2 regions of the Arthrobacter sp. R1-13 genome follow, and region 1 is predicted to be linked to the other one. Evidence: riboswitches for the same ligand, from Rfam matches in the RefSeq annotation. Region 1 holds a riboswitch; the other holds the start of a gene.

Region 1 (5,905 bases):
GCATGGACGGCTGGTATGGCCGGATTTTCAGCGGAGCCGGCTTCGACATGGGCAAGCCGATAGCGAAGTTCACCAAAAAGGAAATGCACGACCTCCTCTACAAGGAACCGACCAAGATCAAGGTGGAGGGCATCAACCTGACCTATGAGGGGTTGATCCCGAAGATCCAGAAGTCGATGCTCTCCAAGGACGTCGAGGCCATGCAGCCTCACATCCGCGCTTTCGTTGAGCGCGCAATTACCTTTCAGTCCTGCCCCGAATGTGACGGCACGCGGCTCAGCCCGGAGGCCCGGTCCGCGAAAATCCGCGGCAAAAACATCGCAGAACTGTGCGACATGCAGATCAGCGATCTGGCCGGGTGGGTCGGCGAACTCAACGAGCCGTCGGTTGCACCGCTCCTCAAAGGACTCCGGCACCTGCTCGACTCGTTCGCCGAAATCGGCCTGGGCTACCTCTCGCTGGCCCGGCCGGCCGGAACACTGTCCGGCGGCGAGGCGCAACGAACCAAGATGATCCGGCACCTCGGGTCCTCCCTGACCGACGTCACCTACGTTTTCGACGAGCCCACCATCGGCCTGCACCCTCACGATATCGAACGGATGAACCAGCTCCTGCTGCAATTGCGCGACAAGGGCAACACCGTGCTCGTCGTCGAGCACAAGCCGGAGACCATCGCCATCGCTGACCACGTCGTCGACCTCGGTCCCGGCGCCGGCACCGCCGGTGGTGAGGTGGTCTTCGAGGGCACCCTCGAGGGACTGCGGAAGAGCGACACCATCACCGGGCGGCATCTCGATGACCGGGCTGCCCTTAAAAAGGCAGTTCGCACGCAGAAGGGCGCGCTTGAGGTCCGCGGAGCGCGCGCGCACAATCTGCAAAACGTCGACGTCGACATACCGCTGGGCGCGCTTGTGGTGGTGACGGGAGTTGCCGGCTCAGGAAAGAGTTCACTGATCCATGGTTCAGTGGCCGACCGCGACGGCGTGGTGGTGGTTGACCAGGGCGCCATCAAAGGCTCACGCCGCAGCAACCCTGCCACGTACACCGGTCTGCTCGAGCCCATCCGCAAGGCGTTTGCGAAGGCTAATTCAGTGAAGCCGGCGCTTTTCAGCTCCAACTCTGAGGGCGCCTGTCCCACATGCAACGGCGCGGGTGTCATCTTCACCGAACTGGGCGTTATGGCCACCGTTGAGTCCACGTGTGAGGACTGCGAGGGGCGCCGGTTCCAAGCGTCGGTCCTTGAATACACGCTGGGCGGGCGGAACATCGCCGAGGTGTTGGCAATGTCGATGACAGAAGCGAACATCTTCTTCAGCGAAGGAGAGGCCCGCACGCCTGCTGCCCACAAGATCCTCGACCGGATCGTGGACGTCGGGCTCGGCTACCTCACCCTCGGCCAGCCACTCACCACACTGTCAGGCGGCGAGCGCCAGCGCATCAAGCTGGCTACCCAGATGGCGGAGAAGGGTGAGGTCTATATCCTCGACGAACCGACCACGGGCCTCCACCTGGCCGACGTCGAGAACCTGCTGGGTCTGCTCGACCGCCTGGTCGGGTCCGGCAAGTCGGTCATCGTCATCGAGCACCACCAGGCGGTGATGGCGCACGCCGACTGGATCATCGACCTCGGTCCCGGTGCCGGCCATGACGGCGGCCGGATCGTCTTCCAAGGCACTCCCGCTGACCTTGTCGCAGCCCGCTCCACGCTCACAGGTGAGCATCTGGCAGCGTACGTGGGGGCCTGACGCCGGCACGAAACCCGGAGCAGGCCTCAGTACCAGTTATTCGCTGCGCGGAATTCCAAGGCTTTGGTCGGGGAACCATAGCGTTGTTTGATGTAGCTCATGCCCCTGTCCACCTGGCTGCCGCGCCACCCAGCTGAGGTGTCCCAAAGGGTGCTCAGGGCAGTCATCTCCTCGGCGCCCCATCCGTACGAGGCCAGGCGGCTGCTGGCATAAGTGCTGGTATCGACGACGTCTTCCGCAGCGCCGTCCACGGCTGCGGGAGCCGTAGCGGTGGCCGTGCCCAGCAAGGGGTCGAGCAAGCCGGTAACTGGCGTCAGCAGTGTACTCGGTGACTGCGACGGTGTCGGTGTCGGTGCTGGTGCTGGTGCTGGTGCTGCGGTTGTCGCAGGAGCCGGTGCCGCCGTTGGCGAGGCCGGCGCGGGCTGAGGGTTCGAGGAAGAGGCCGGAGGCTGGGCGTTCGGGGACGTGGCAGAGGCGGGCGGAGCCGCGGCGGTGGAGGCAGCCGCTATTGCCGCCAGGGTGGGAGCGTCCACCGGCATGGGGAGGCTGCCCACACCAGGCAGGCTAGTGCCTTGTTGATCCGCTGCCGCCGGGACATCGGCACCGGCCGCCGCTTGGGCCGGGGTGCCGCTGGTTGTCCCAGGGGACGTGGCCGAGACGGTTGGCCGGGGGGTAGTGGTTCCGGCGGTCGGCCGTATTCCGGAGGTCGCCCGAGTCGCGTTCGTTGTGCCGGGGGCCTCCTGGGCGGAAGTTTCCTTGCCGAAGAAGGGCAGCTCTGTGGCCTGGCTGGCTGCTCCTACGCCAAGCAGCACGGCAAAGGCTCCGGCTACGACGGCCATCCTTTGACCCATGACACGAACCGAAACGGCTTTCTTCAGGACATCATCGGGCTTGGAACTGAATACGGCAGCCAGCTGAGGGCTATGTGCGCTCGTCTGGGCGTCGATTGCAGCGGCGGCCGATGCGCTCACCGTTGGCTTTTCAACTGCCGCGCGCCCCGTCCTGCTCCGTCGCGTCGCTGCGGGGGCGGGACGCACTTCGGCTATGGGTGCGGTTTCCGGAGCGGAGCTCTCCTGCACGGTCGTCGGAGCGGCTTCAGTCACAGGCGCAGTCCTGGGGGCAGGGGGTACTTCAAAGGCCGGGCGCCTGTCCCTGCTTCGCCGCGTGACGGTGGAAACCGGTGCAGTGGGCTCAGGTTCTGCGGGAATCGGCGCGGCCGGAATCACGGTGGTGGAAACGGGGTCCGTGGGAGCCGTCCCGAGGTTCGGCTCTTCCGCGGCGGGGTTTGTTGGGCTGGGGGTTTTGACGGATGGCGCAGCTTCTGCGCGATGCCGTCCGGCGCGTAAAGGGCGCGACTGATCGAAAGAACGGGACATGATGGTTGCCTCTCAACGCCTGCGAGGTTAGCTGTCGGGTTCGGAAGAGGTCAACCGGCCGGCACGTTAGACGTGACGGCTTCACCCCACGGGCCGCTGGGTAGCGGCCCGAAGACTCTGGGTCCCCCGTCTCTGCCTTAGTGTTGGGAGTCCGGGATGTGGCAGAGCTCGGCGTCAGCCCGGACGCGGCCCGATCCAGATGGGCCACGCACAAACCGTACAGGAAACCCTCCCTTAAAGTCACGTTTAGGTAACAGGAAAAGGTTGGCGGCGAGTCACGTTGCACCATCCGGATGCGATAGGCCTTTTTGTCCGACCTCGCAGTACACTGAATTATCGAACATATATTCGAATGAAGGTGTGTTGTGGGCATTATTGTGGGTCCTCGTATGATAGCCGCCGGCAGCTCGCTGCTCACGGTTCTCATCTCCCCTGTGGCGGTGGCTGCAGGCTACCCCTCGCCAGCGCAGGACTACTTTGACGGCAGGATCGACCTCAACGAACACCTCATCAAGGACATCACCAGCACGTACGTGGTGAGGGTCTCGGGAAATTCAATGGAGGGGGCGGGCATCAGCGACGGGGACGAATTGATCGTCGATCGCGCCCTGGAGCCCAAGGACGGGTCCGTGGTCATCGCCGTACTGGACGGTGAACTGATCATCAAACGCCTCCGCATCAGACAAAGCGGCGTCCTGCTCCAGGCGGAAAGTGCGAACTACCCGGATATCCGCGTTGCAGCACTGTCCGACCTCATCATTTGGGGCGTGGCCACGAGGTGCCTCCACCATGTCTAAGCCGGCAATGATGCACCGGATGCAGCAGATCGCCCACGTGGACGTGAACTGTTTTTATGCCTCGGCTGAGCGTGCCTTTGACCCATCCCTGGAAGGTCGGCCACTGGTTGTGCTCTCCAATAACGACGGGTGTGCCGTTACCCGGTCACCCGAGGCCAAGGCACTGGGCATCCCGGTAGGCGAGCCCTGGTTCAAGATCGCACCACGGGTCAAGGAGTGGGGCCTGGTGGCCAGGTCCAGCAACTATGAGCTGTACGGCGACATCAGCGCGCGCGTGATGGAACTCCTCAGCAGGTTCTCGGCCTGGCTGGAGGTCTACAGCATCGACGAGGCCTTCCTTGGCGTCAAGGGAACCCCGGATGAGCTCCTTCGGCTTGGACTGGAGATGAAGGCCGCCGTGCGCCGCAACGTAGGCGTGCCGGTGTGCGTCGGAATCGCAGGAACCAAGACCCTGGCAAAACTTGCGAACAAGTGGGCCAAGAACAATCCGGGCTTCAACGGTGTTTGCCTCTGGGATTCCCTCCCCCTCGCCCAGCGGGAAACACTGATGGCCCGGCTGTCGGTGATCGAGATCTGGGGCATCGCCTCCCGCCTGACCAAACGCCTCAATGCCATGGGAATCCAGTCGGTCCTTGACCTTTCAAAGGCAGATCCTGTGATGATCCGGGACCGCTTCTCAGTGATGGTGATGCGCACCGTCCTGGAGCTTCAGGGCACACCATGCATTCCGATGGAGGAGGAGCGGATCGGCAGGGACCAGTTGATTTTCAGCAGGTCCTTCTCCACGCCCATCACTACCGTCCATGAACTTCGCCAGGTCCTCAGCATTTACGGTCAGCAGGCCAGCGCCAGGCTGGCCAAGCACGGATTGCAGACCAGAGTCCTCACGGCATACGCCGCCACGTCCTACTACAACCCCCAGGACACTTCCTACCCGTCGGCCTGCATCAGGTTGCCGATGCCCACCGCCGATCCCGTGCTCCTTACCCGGGCAGCGCATGCTCTGTTGCCGCAGATCCAGGAGGGAATCAAATATGCGAAAGCGGGAATCATGGTGACCGATCTGCGCCCCTCGGGGAACCAACCGCCCCTGTCTCCGTTCGAGAACCCTCACGAGGAACGCGGCATCGGCCCTCTTCTGGAGGACGTGGCCCGCCGTTATGGCCGGGGCTCCATCGGACTGGGTCACGCCGGCATCAGGGGAGGCCCGGACTGGACCATGAAACGCGACATGATGTCCCCGCGCTACACCACGCACTGGGATGAACTCCCGCTCGTCAAGGCTGCCTAGATCCCACGCGCATCACCCTGCCGCCACCGGGGTTCGCTTTGCCGCTTGCTCCTGCACGCCTAGCCTGTTGCTATGGTTCACCCCTCCGCGGCCGCCCCGTCCGATGTAGTTCTTGCCTCCATCCGGCAACCCGGCGATTCGGAATGCTCTGACATTCACATCGCTGGCGGGGTGGTTTCTCGTATCTCGCCGGCGGGAGACCATCCGGCTCGCCCCACTGTTGTGGACTTCGACGGCGGCTGCGCCATCCCCGGACTCTGGGACGAGCATGTCCACATGACTCAGTGGGCACTTGCTGCCCAGCGGCTGGATCTTTCCCGCGCAGAGTCGGCGACGAACGCCGTCGAGCTCCTCCGCCCCCACCTGGGCGGCATGGAGTCCGACACGACGCTGGTCGGCGTCGGATTCCGGGACGCTGTGTGGAGCGACGCTCCCACACTGGAGATGCTCGACGCCGTGACGCGGCGCCAGCCGACGGCACTCCTCAGCCACGACCTCCATTGTGTGTGGCTGAACAGTGCGGCTGCCAAGCGCTACGGAGTTTTCCTCGATGCCGATGGCCTGCTGCGGGAAGACGCAGCGTTCGCCGTCACGCGCCAGTTGGACCAGCTTCCTGACCCTCTGGTGGATGGCTGGGTGGCCGATGCCGCAAGAATTGCAGCGTCGCGCGGGATAGTCGGCATTGTGGACTTCGAA
Region 2 (5,905 bases), 1.1 Mb from region 1:
GATCACTTTTTTCAGGACCGGTGCGGAGGCGCTGTGGCCGGTGTCAGTGTTGGTGCACAGGTGCAGTGCCTCCAGCACCTGCATTTGGGGGCGGTTCAGCCGCTCCAAGGCACGCTGGACGCTGACCCTGCCGCTGGCGCGGGCCGCCAAGGCTGCGAAATCCGGTACGCCAGGAGAGATGAGGTCCGGTCGCGCGGAGAAAAGAGCCCGCAACGATTCATCGCTGCGCGCCTCCAATTCCTTGCTGAGCGCGCGAATAAGGGACATCAGTCCAACGTTACCGCCCGGACGGCTTTCCTGCCCGCCGGCGGACCACTCCGTCTGCAATCAGGGCCAGCATCAGCAGGAACGCGAGCGGTAAGCCATACAGCGCCGTCGACGTAATCCAGACAGGTGCAACAATGCCTGCAAAAGCCAGGGCCATAACGGCGCCCACTGCGATCAGGGACAGAATGGCCACGGCAGCGGCCAAGATCTGGAAGGGCCGCTGGAAGCGGGAGGGAATCATGATGCAACGCTAACAGCCTGGCTCCGACGGGCTGAAAGCAGGAAACAGGGGCCCGGCAGGATAATGTTGACGTAACAGACCAATATGGATCAGGCGTCATGCCCAAACCCGCCCAATTAGCGGCGGCGGACGGCTGTTTCCCAGTCGCAGAAGAATGAAGAAGGTTGATTGCATGCCCACCGGCAAGGTCAAGTGGTACGACAAGGACAAAGGTTTCGGTTTCCTTGCAGGGGAAGATGGCCAAGAGGTGTTCCTGCCCAAGTCTTCGCTGCCCGAGGGCATCACGGAACTCAAGGCAGGAACACGTGTTGAGTTCGGCGTAGCGGATGGCCGGAAGGGCGCCCAGGCCTTGGGCTTGCGTGTCCTGGACAAGACGCCGTCCATAGCCAAGGCCAAGCGCACCAACGCAAAGGACCTGGCGCCGGTGGTCCAGGACCTGGTGACCGTGCTGGACAACCTCTCGGGAACGCTTTCCGCCGGGAAGTACCCGGAGGGTAACAAGGGCAAGGCCATTGCCGCTGCCCTGCGTAAGGTCGCCGACGAGCTGGACGCTTAAGGCCCCCACATGACTTCGGAATCCGATCAGTCTGAATCAAAGCCTGCAAAGCGACGTACAGGCGTGCCGGTCTGGCGTACCGGAAAACCGGATGCGCTTCTGGCTGCGGCCGTGGATGTTGCCAGGACAGCAGTAGAGGGAATCGCCCCGGCCTCGCAGGTCGGTCGGCATCTGGCTGCCCGGACGGAAGGGGACCGTGTTGTAACGCACCTTTTCGAATCGAAGCTTGCCGGCTATCAGGGCTGGCAGTGGTACGCCGTTCTGACAAGGAACTCCCGGTCCAAGACCGTAACCGTCAATGAACTGGGTCTGCTTCCGTCCGAGGACTCGATTCTTGCCCCTGAATGGGTTCCCTGGGCGGAGCGCGTGCGCCCCGAGGATGCCCGCCAAGACGATGAGATTATCAGCGAAGAACATTCTGAAGAAGCGGACACCGGGATTGACGCCGCGGCAAAGGGGCTGATCGCCGCAGCAGTGGCTGACGCTGTGCCGGAAGTTTCCGATCCAGAGACGGCGCCTTCAGCCGAGTCGTTTGAGTCTTTCGATGAGGACGAGCCGTTCGATGAGGCTGAGCCCGTTGATGAGGCCGGCCCTTCCACAGAGGGAACCGTTTAACCAAAGACGGCGACGGCGCCGCCGGACGTAATCCCGGGCGGCGCCGTCGGACGCTGTCTTTAGATCTTTTCTCTGCAGGACTTGCAGGCTGCTACTTCTTCAGTTCAGCTACCACGTAATCGATGCTGGCCAACAATGCGGTGATGTCATCGGGCTCGATGGCAACGAATGTGGCGATCCTCAGCTGGTTGCGTCCCAGCTTGCGGTAGGGCTCGGTATCAACGATTCCGTTGGCGCGGAGCACCTTGGCGATCGCGGAAGCGTCGATGGAGTCATCGAAGTCTATGGTGGCAATGACATTGGAGCGGTCCTCAGGATTGACGACGTACGGCGTCGCATACTCGGAAGCATCCGCCCAGTCGTAGATGCGGCCGGCAGAGTCTGCTGTCCGCTTCGCTGCGAAGTCCAGGCCTCCGTTGGCATTGAGCCACTGCACCTGAGCGTCCAATGTCACCAGCGTGGCCAACGCGGGCGTGTTGTAGGTCTGGTTCAGCAGGGAGTTGTCGATTGCCGTTTGAAGATCGAGGAAATCGGGGATCCACCGGCCGCTCGCCTTGATCCGGGCTGCCCGCTCCAAAGCTGCCGGGGAAAACAGCCCGAGCCACAGGCCGCCATCGGAGGCGAAGTTCTTCTGCGGCGCAAAGTAGTAGACGTCAGTCTCGGCCACATCCACGGCGAGCCCGCCCGCGGCGGAAGTTGCGTCCACCAGGACCAGTGAACCCTCGTCAGCGCCGAGGACACGCTTGACGGGGGCGGCAACACCGGTGGAGGTCTCGTTCTGCGGCCAGGCGTAGACGTCAACGCCGGCTTCAGCAGCAGGGGCGGGCCGGGTGCCGGGCTCAGCCTTGATGATTGAGGAGGTCTCAAGGAAGGGCGCCTTGTTGGTGGCAGCGGCAAACTTCGAACCGAACTCACCAAAGGACAGGTGCTGGGCTTTCCGTTCCACCAGCCCGAATGCGGCGACATCCCAGAATGCAGTGGACCCGCCGACGCCGAGAATGACTTCGTAGCCTTCCGGGGCCTGGAAAAACTCGCTCAGGCCTTGACGGACGGATCCAACAAGGTTCTTTACAGGTGCCTGGCGGTGGGACGTTCCCAGCAGCGTTGCCGAAGCCGCGGCCAGTGCAGCCATCTGCTCCGGGCGGACCTTGGAAGGGCCGGCACCGAACCGTCCGTCCTTGGGTAGGAGGTTGGCGGGAATAGTGATGCTGGTGTCGCTCACAATGGCTCCAATTTTCGACTTTGGACGTAGGAGATGGCCCGGCAGGTAACGGTTGCTGCAACTAAGACTCCCGTTTATTCTGCCTGACGGGGCCCACTGACGGAATTTGATCGTCACACTGCGGTCATGACCAACACCGCCGCTCATTTGGTTGGGTAGTGATTATCCGGAGTAGTTCAAAATACGTTAAGCTGGCCTGACGTACAGCACCGGGGCCGGGCTGCGTTGCGGAGGCCCCATGGGACCGCCGGCACGGTCCGGCATGAGGTACGGCTGACGGACGCAAGATACTGAGCTCGAGGAGCTGAGCTGGATGACGGATCTGATCGATACAACCGAGATGTATCTTCGGACGATTTTGGAGCTTGAAGAAGAAAACATTGTGGCGCTTCGTGCCCGCATTGCAGAGCGACTGCGTCATTCGGGGCCCACTGTCTCGCAGACCATTGGGAGGATGGAGCGGGACGGGCTTGTGGTTGTTTCGGGTGACCGCCACCTGGAGCTGACGGAAACAGGCCGGAAACGCGCCACTGAGGTCATGCGCAAGCATCGCCTGGCCGAGCGCCTCCTCGCCGATGTGATCGGTCTGGACTGGGCATACGTCCACGATGAAGCATGCCGCTGGGAGCATGTAATGAGTGAGCGGGTGGAACGTCGGATCTACGAAATGCTCGACCATCCAACGGAGTCCCCATACGGGAACCCCATCCCCGGGCTCGCTGCACTGGGCGGGGAAGCCTCGCAGCCCCTCAGCGACGGCGCAGTTAATCTCCTGGTGGCAATGTCGGCTTACCGGGTCAACTCCAATGTCCGGATCAGCAGGCTTGCCGAACCGATCCAGGTGGAGCCCGAACTCCTCGTTCAGTTGGACGAAGGTGGCATCCGGCCCGGGGCAACCATTTCGCTGGAGCGAGTGGGCGAATACATCTCAGTGCGCGTGCCGGACATCGAAGGTGCGCTGGAACTTCCGCCCGAAGTTGCGGCTCACGTGTTTGTTACGGTCAGCTGACCGTCCCTCATCAGCGGCCGCCCGGGACAGTGTGCGTGGAGCAGACCAAATATAACGAAATTATTACTGCGCCATTTAATCGCCTATAGTTGAGCACTAGCGCCGATACTAAAGCGTTACCTGATCTGAAGCCGAGCTCTGCCAGCAGATCAGGTGCACGAGTCACCTACTGGCAGAGGTGGAGGAACCACAACCGGCTGTTGAGAAACAGCCTTGGGGTGAAGTCCGCCAGCAGCAAGCACACCAACGAAGGGTCCCTCTTAGGGTTCCTCTGTGCCGGAAAGCTTGCGTGGCGGACCGGATCTTTGCACTCTCTGATCCGAATCCGACAGCTAACTTCGCAGGCTATCCAGAGAGGAAGACCTTTGACCACCCAGAACGCCAGGGGCCGTCGCCGTGCGACCGGTCCTGCTTTGGAGCTGCAAGTATCCGAAGCTGTCGCCGCCGCTGGCCGTCCCCGGGACCCGCACCGGGATGCACGCCGCAAACGCAGCCCTTTTCGTCAGGTCACAGAATTCGCCGGCGCCAGCGGTGTAGGGCAAAAGGCAGGCATCGCCCTGGCAGCCACAGGCTTGATCCTCACAGTCACGGTTCCGGCCACAAGCCCCCTGGCAGCCACCGGCGGCGTCGGCTCGACGGGTGCTGCCCTTTCCGCCTCTGTCCAGCCTGAAGTCTCCGCAGCTGCGGGCGCAAAGGTTGATTTCAGCCGCACCACCGTTTCCACCACCGGTGATCCCGACGGCAAGCTCAAGCAACTCCTCAGCGCACAGTCCGCCGGCAGCGTCAGCCGGGCAGCGTCTGCCGGAAGCCTTGGGGCCCCACTGGATTCGCTCATAACTGCCTCCCCCTTCGGCTACCGCGTCAGCCCCATCACCGGCGGCTACGGAGAATTCCACCGCGGCCAGGACTTCGCTGCCCAGTGCGGTACCGCCGTCCATGCAGCAGCCAGCGGCACGGTCACTTTTGCCGGCTGGCATCCCTTCGGAGGCGGAAACCGCGTGGTCATCGATCACGGTAACGGGCTCGAAACCACGTACAACCACTTGTCCTCGTCCGATGTCCAGGTGGGCCAGACAGTAACCCGGGGCGACACTGTGGCCCTGAGCGGGACCACAGGCGCGTCAACCGGCTGCCACCTCCACTTCGAAGTAATGGTCAACGGCGAAGTTGTCGACCCCATGGGCTGGCTCTGATTTAGATGATGGATTACTCTCACATTTCTGTGACATGCCGTGACCTGAATGTGACATTCAATCCAAAGTCCTGTACCGTCTAAACCACGCCAACTTTTCCGAAGTTGGCGCTCTTGAGTGGATTGCCTAACTCTGCCACCGCTCAAGGTCCGTTCGCATTACATCGTCTGGCAGAGGCGGGGGAACCAATTTTGGTCTTCGAAAGAAGACCTTGGGGTTAAGTCGCGAAGCTTCTCACGAAGCCAAGTGGCCGGGTGACTCCCATCCGAATCCGACAGCTCACCTCGTAGGCATTGGGAGAGGCTACTTTCGTGTCTTCACGCCACAATGCTGCGCGCCACCGTGCTCAATCGGTGCGCATGAACCCCTTGGGTTCCGTATCTAAAGCCGTTGCTAACAACGCGGGAACCGTTGGTCGCCAAGCTGCTGTCATTGCAGCTGCTTCAGGGCTCATTCTTGCTGCCGGCCTGCCAGCCAGTGCGGCGGAGGGCAATCCTGGAGTTGCCGCCACCGCGGAATCAGGCTCACAGTCCACTCAGATCGCGGTAACCGCGGAGCCGACCGCCAAGGTCGTTTTTGAGCGTCCGTCCGTGACCACCGAAGCAGCGCCGAAGATCGAGACTGTCCAGGCACAGTCCGAGGAACCGGCAATCGAGCTGACTGCCACCACCGACAAGCCGGCCGCCTCGTCAGCGGCTGCATCGGGCCTGGCAGCAATCGCCTACACCGGCATCGGCAGCCCCTACTTGTGGGGCGGCACCACTCCCAGCGGCTGGGACTGCTCAGGCTTTACCCAGTGGGT

Evidence for each region. A riboswitch is a leader RNA that binds a small molecule or an ion and turns the genes downstream of it on or off. The one in region 1 is predicted to bind cyclic di-AMP.
Region 2: it holds a riboswitch for cyclic di-AMP, as region 1 does, so the genes downstream of both, M1D88_RS04210 (M23 family metallopeptidase) here and M1D88_RS19770 (hypothetical protein) in region 1, are expected to answer to the same signal.

The regions. Positions count from the first base shown of each region.
Region 1 covers NZ_CP096420.1:4,269,113-4,275,017, forward strand. Annotated here, with positions in the region: gene M1D88_RS19765 (ATP-binding cassette domain-containing protein) at 1-1,745, shown strand, start outside; gene M1D88_RS19770 (hypothetical protein) at 1,772-3,121, opposite strand; cyclic di-AMP (ydaO/yuaA leader) riboswitch at 3,124-3,281, opposite strand; gene M1D88_RS19775 (LexA family protein) at 3,487-3,918, shown strand; gene M1D88_RS19780 (Y-family DNA polymerase) at 3,911-5,209, shown strand; gene M1D88_RS19785 (amidohydrolase family protein) at 5,282-5,905, shown strand, end outside.
Region 2 covers NZ_CP096420.1:862,775-868,679, forward strand. Annotated here, with positions in the region: gene M1D88_RS04180 (helicase-associated domain-containing protein) at 1-267, opposite strand, end outside; gene M1D88_RS04185 (hypothetical protein) at 278-508, opposite strand; gene M1D88_RS04190 (cold-shock protein) at 681-1,064, shown strand; gene M1D88_RS04195 (DUF3027 domain-containing protein) at 1,074-1,679, shown strand; gene serC (phosphoserine transaminase) at 1,771-2,901, opposite strand; gene M1D88_RS04205 (metal-dependent transcriptional regulator) at 3,215-3,910, shown strand; cyclic di-AMP (ydaO/yuaA leader) riboswitch at 4,033-4,272, shown strand; gene M1D88_RS04210 (M23 family metallopeptidase) at 4,276-5,103, shown strand; cyclic di-AMP (ydaO/yuaA leader) riboswitch at 5,233-5,410, shown strand; gene M1D88_RS04215 (C40 family peptidase) at 5,415-5,905, shown strand, end outside.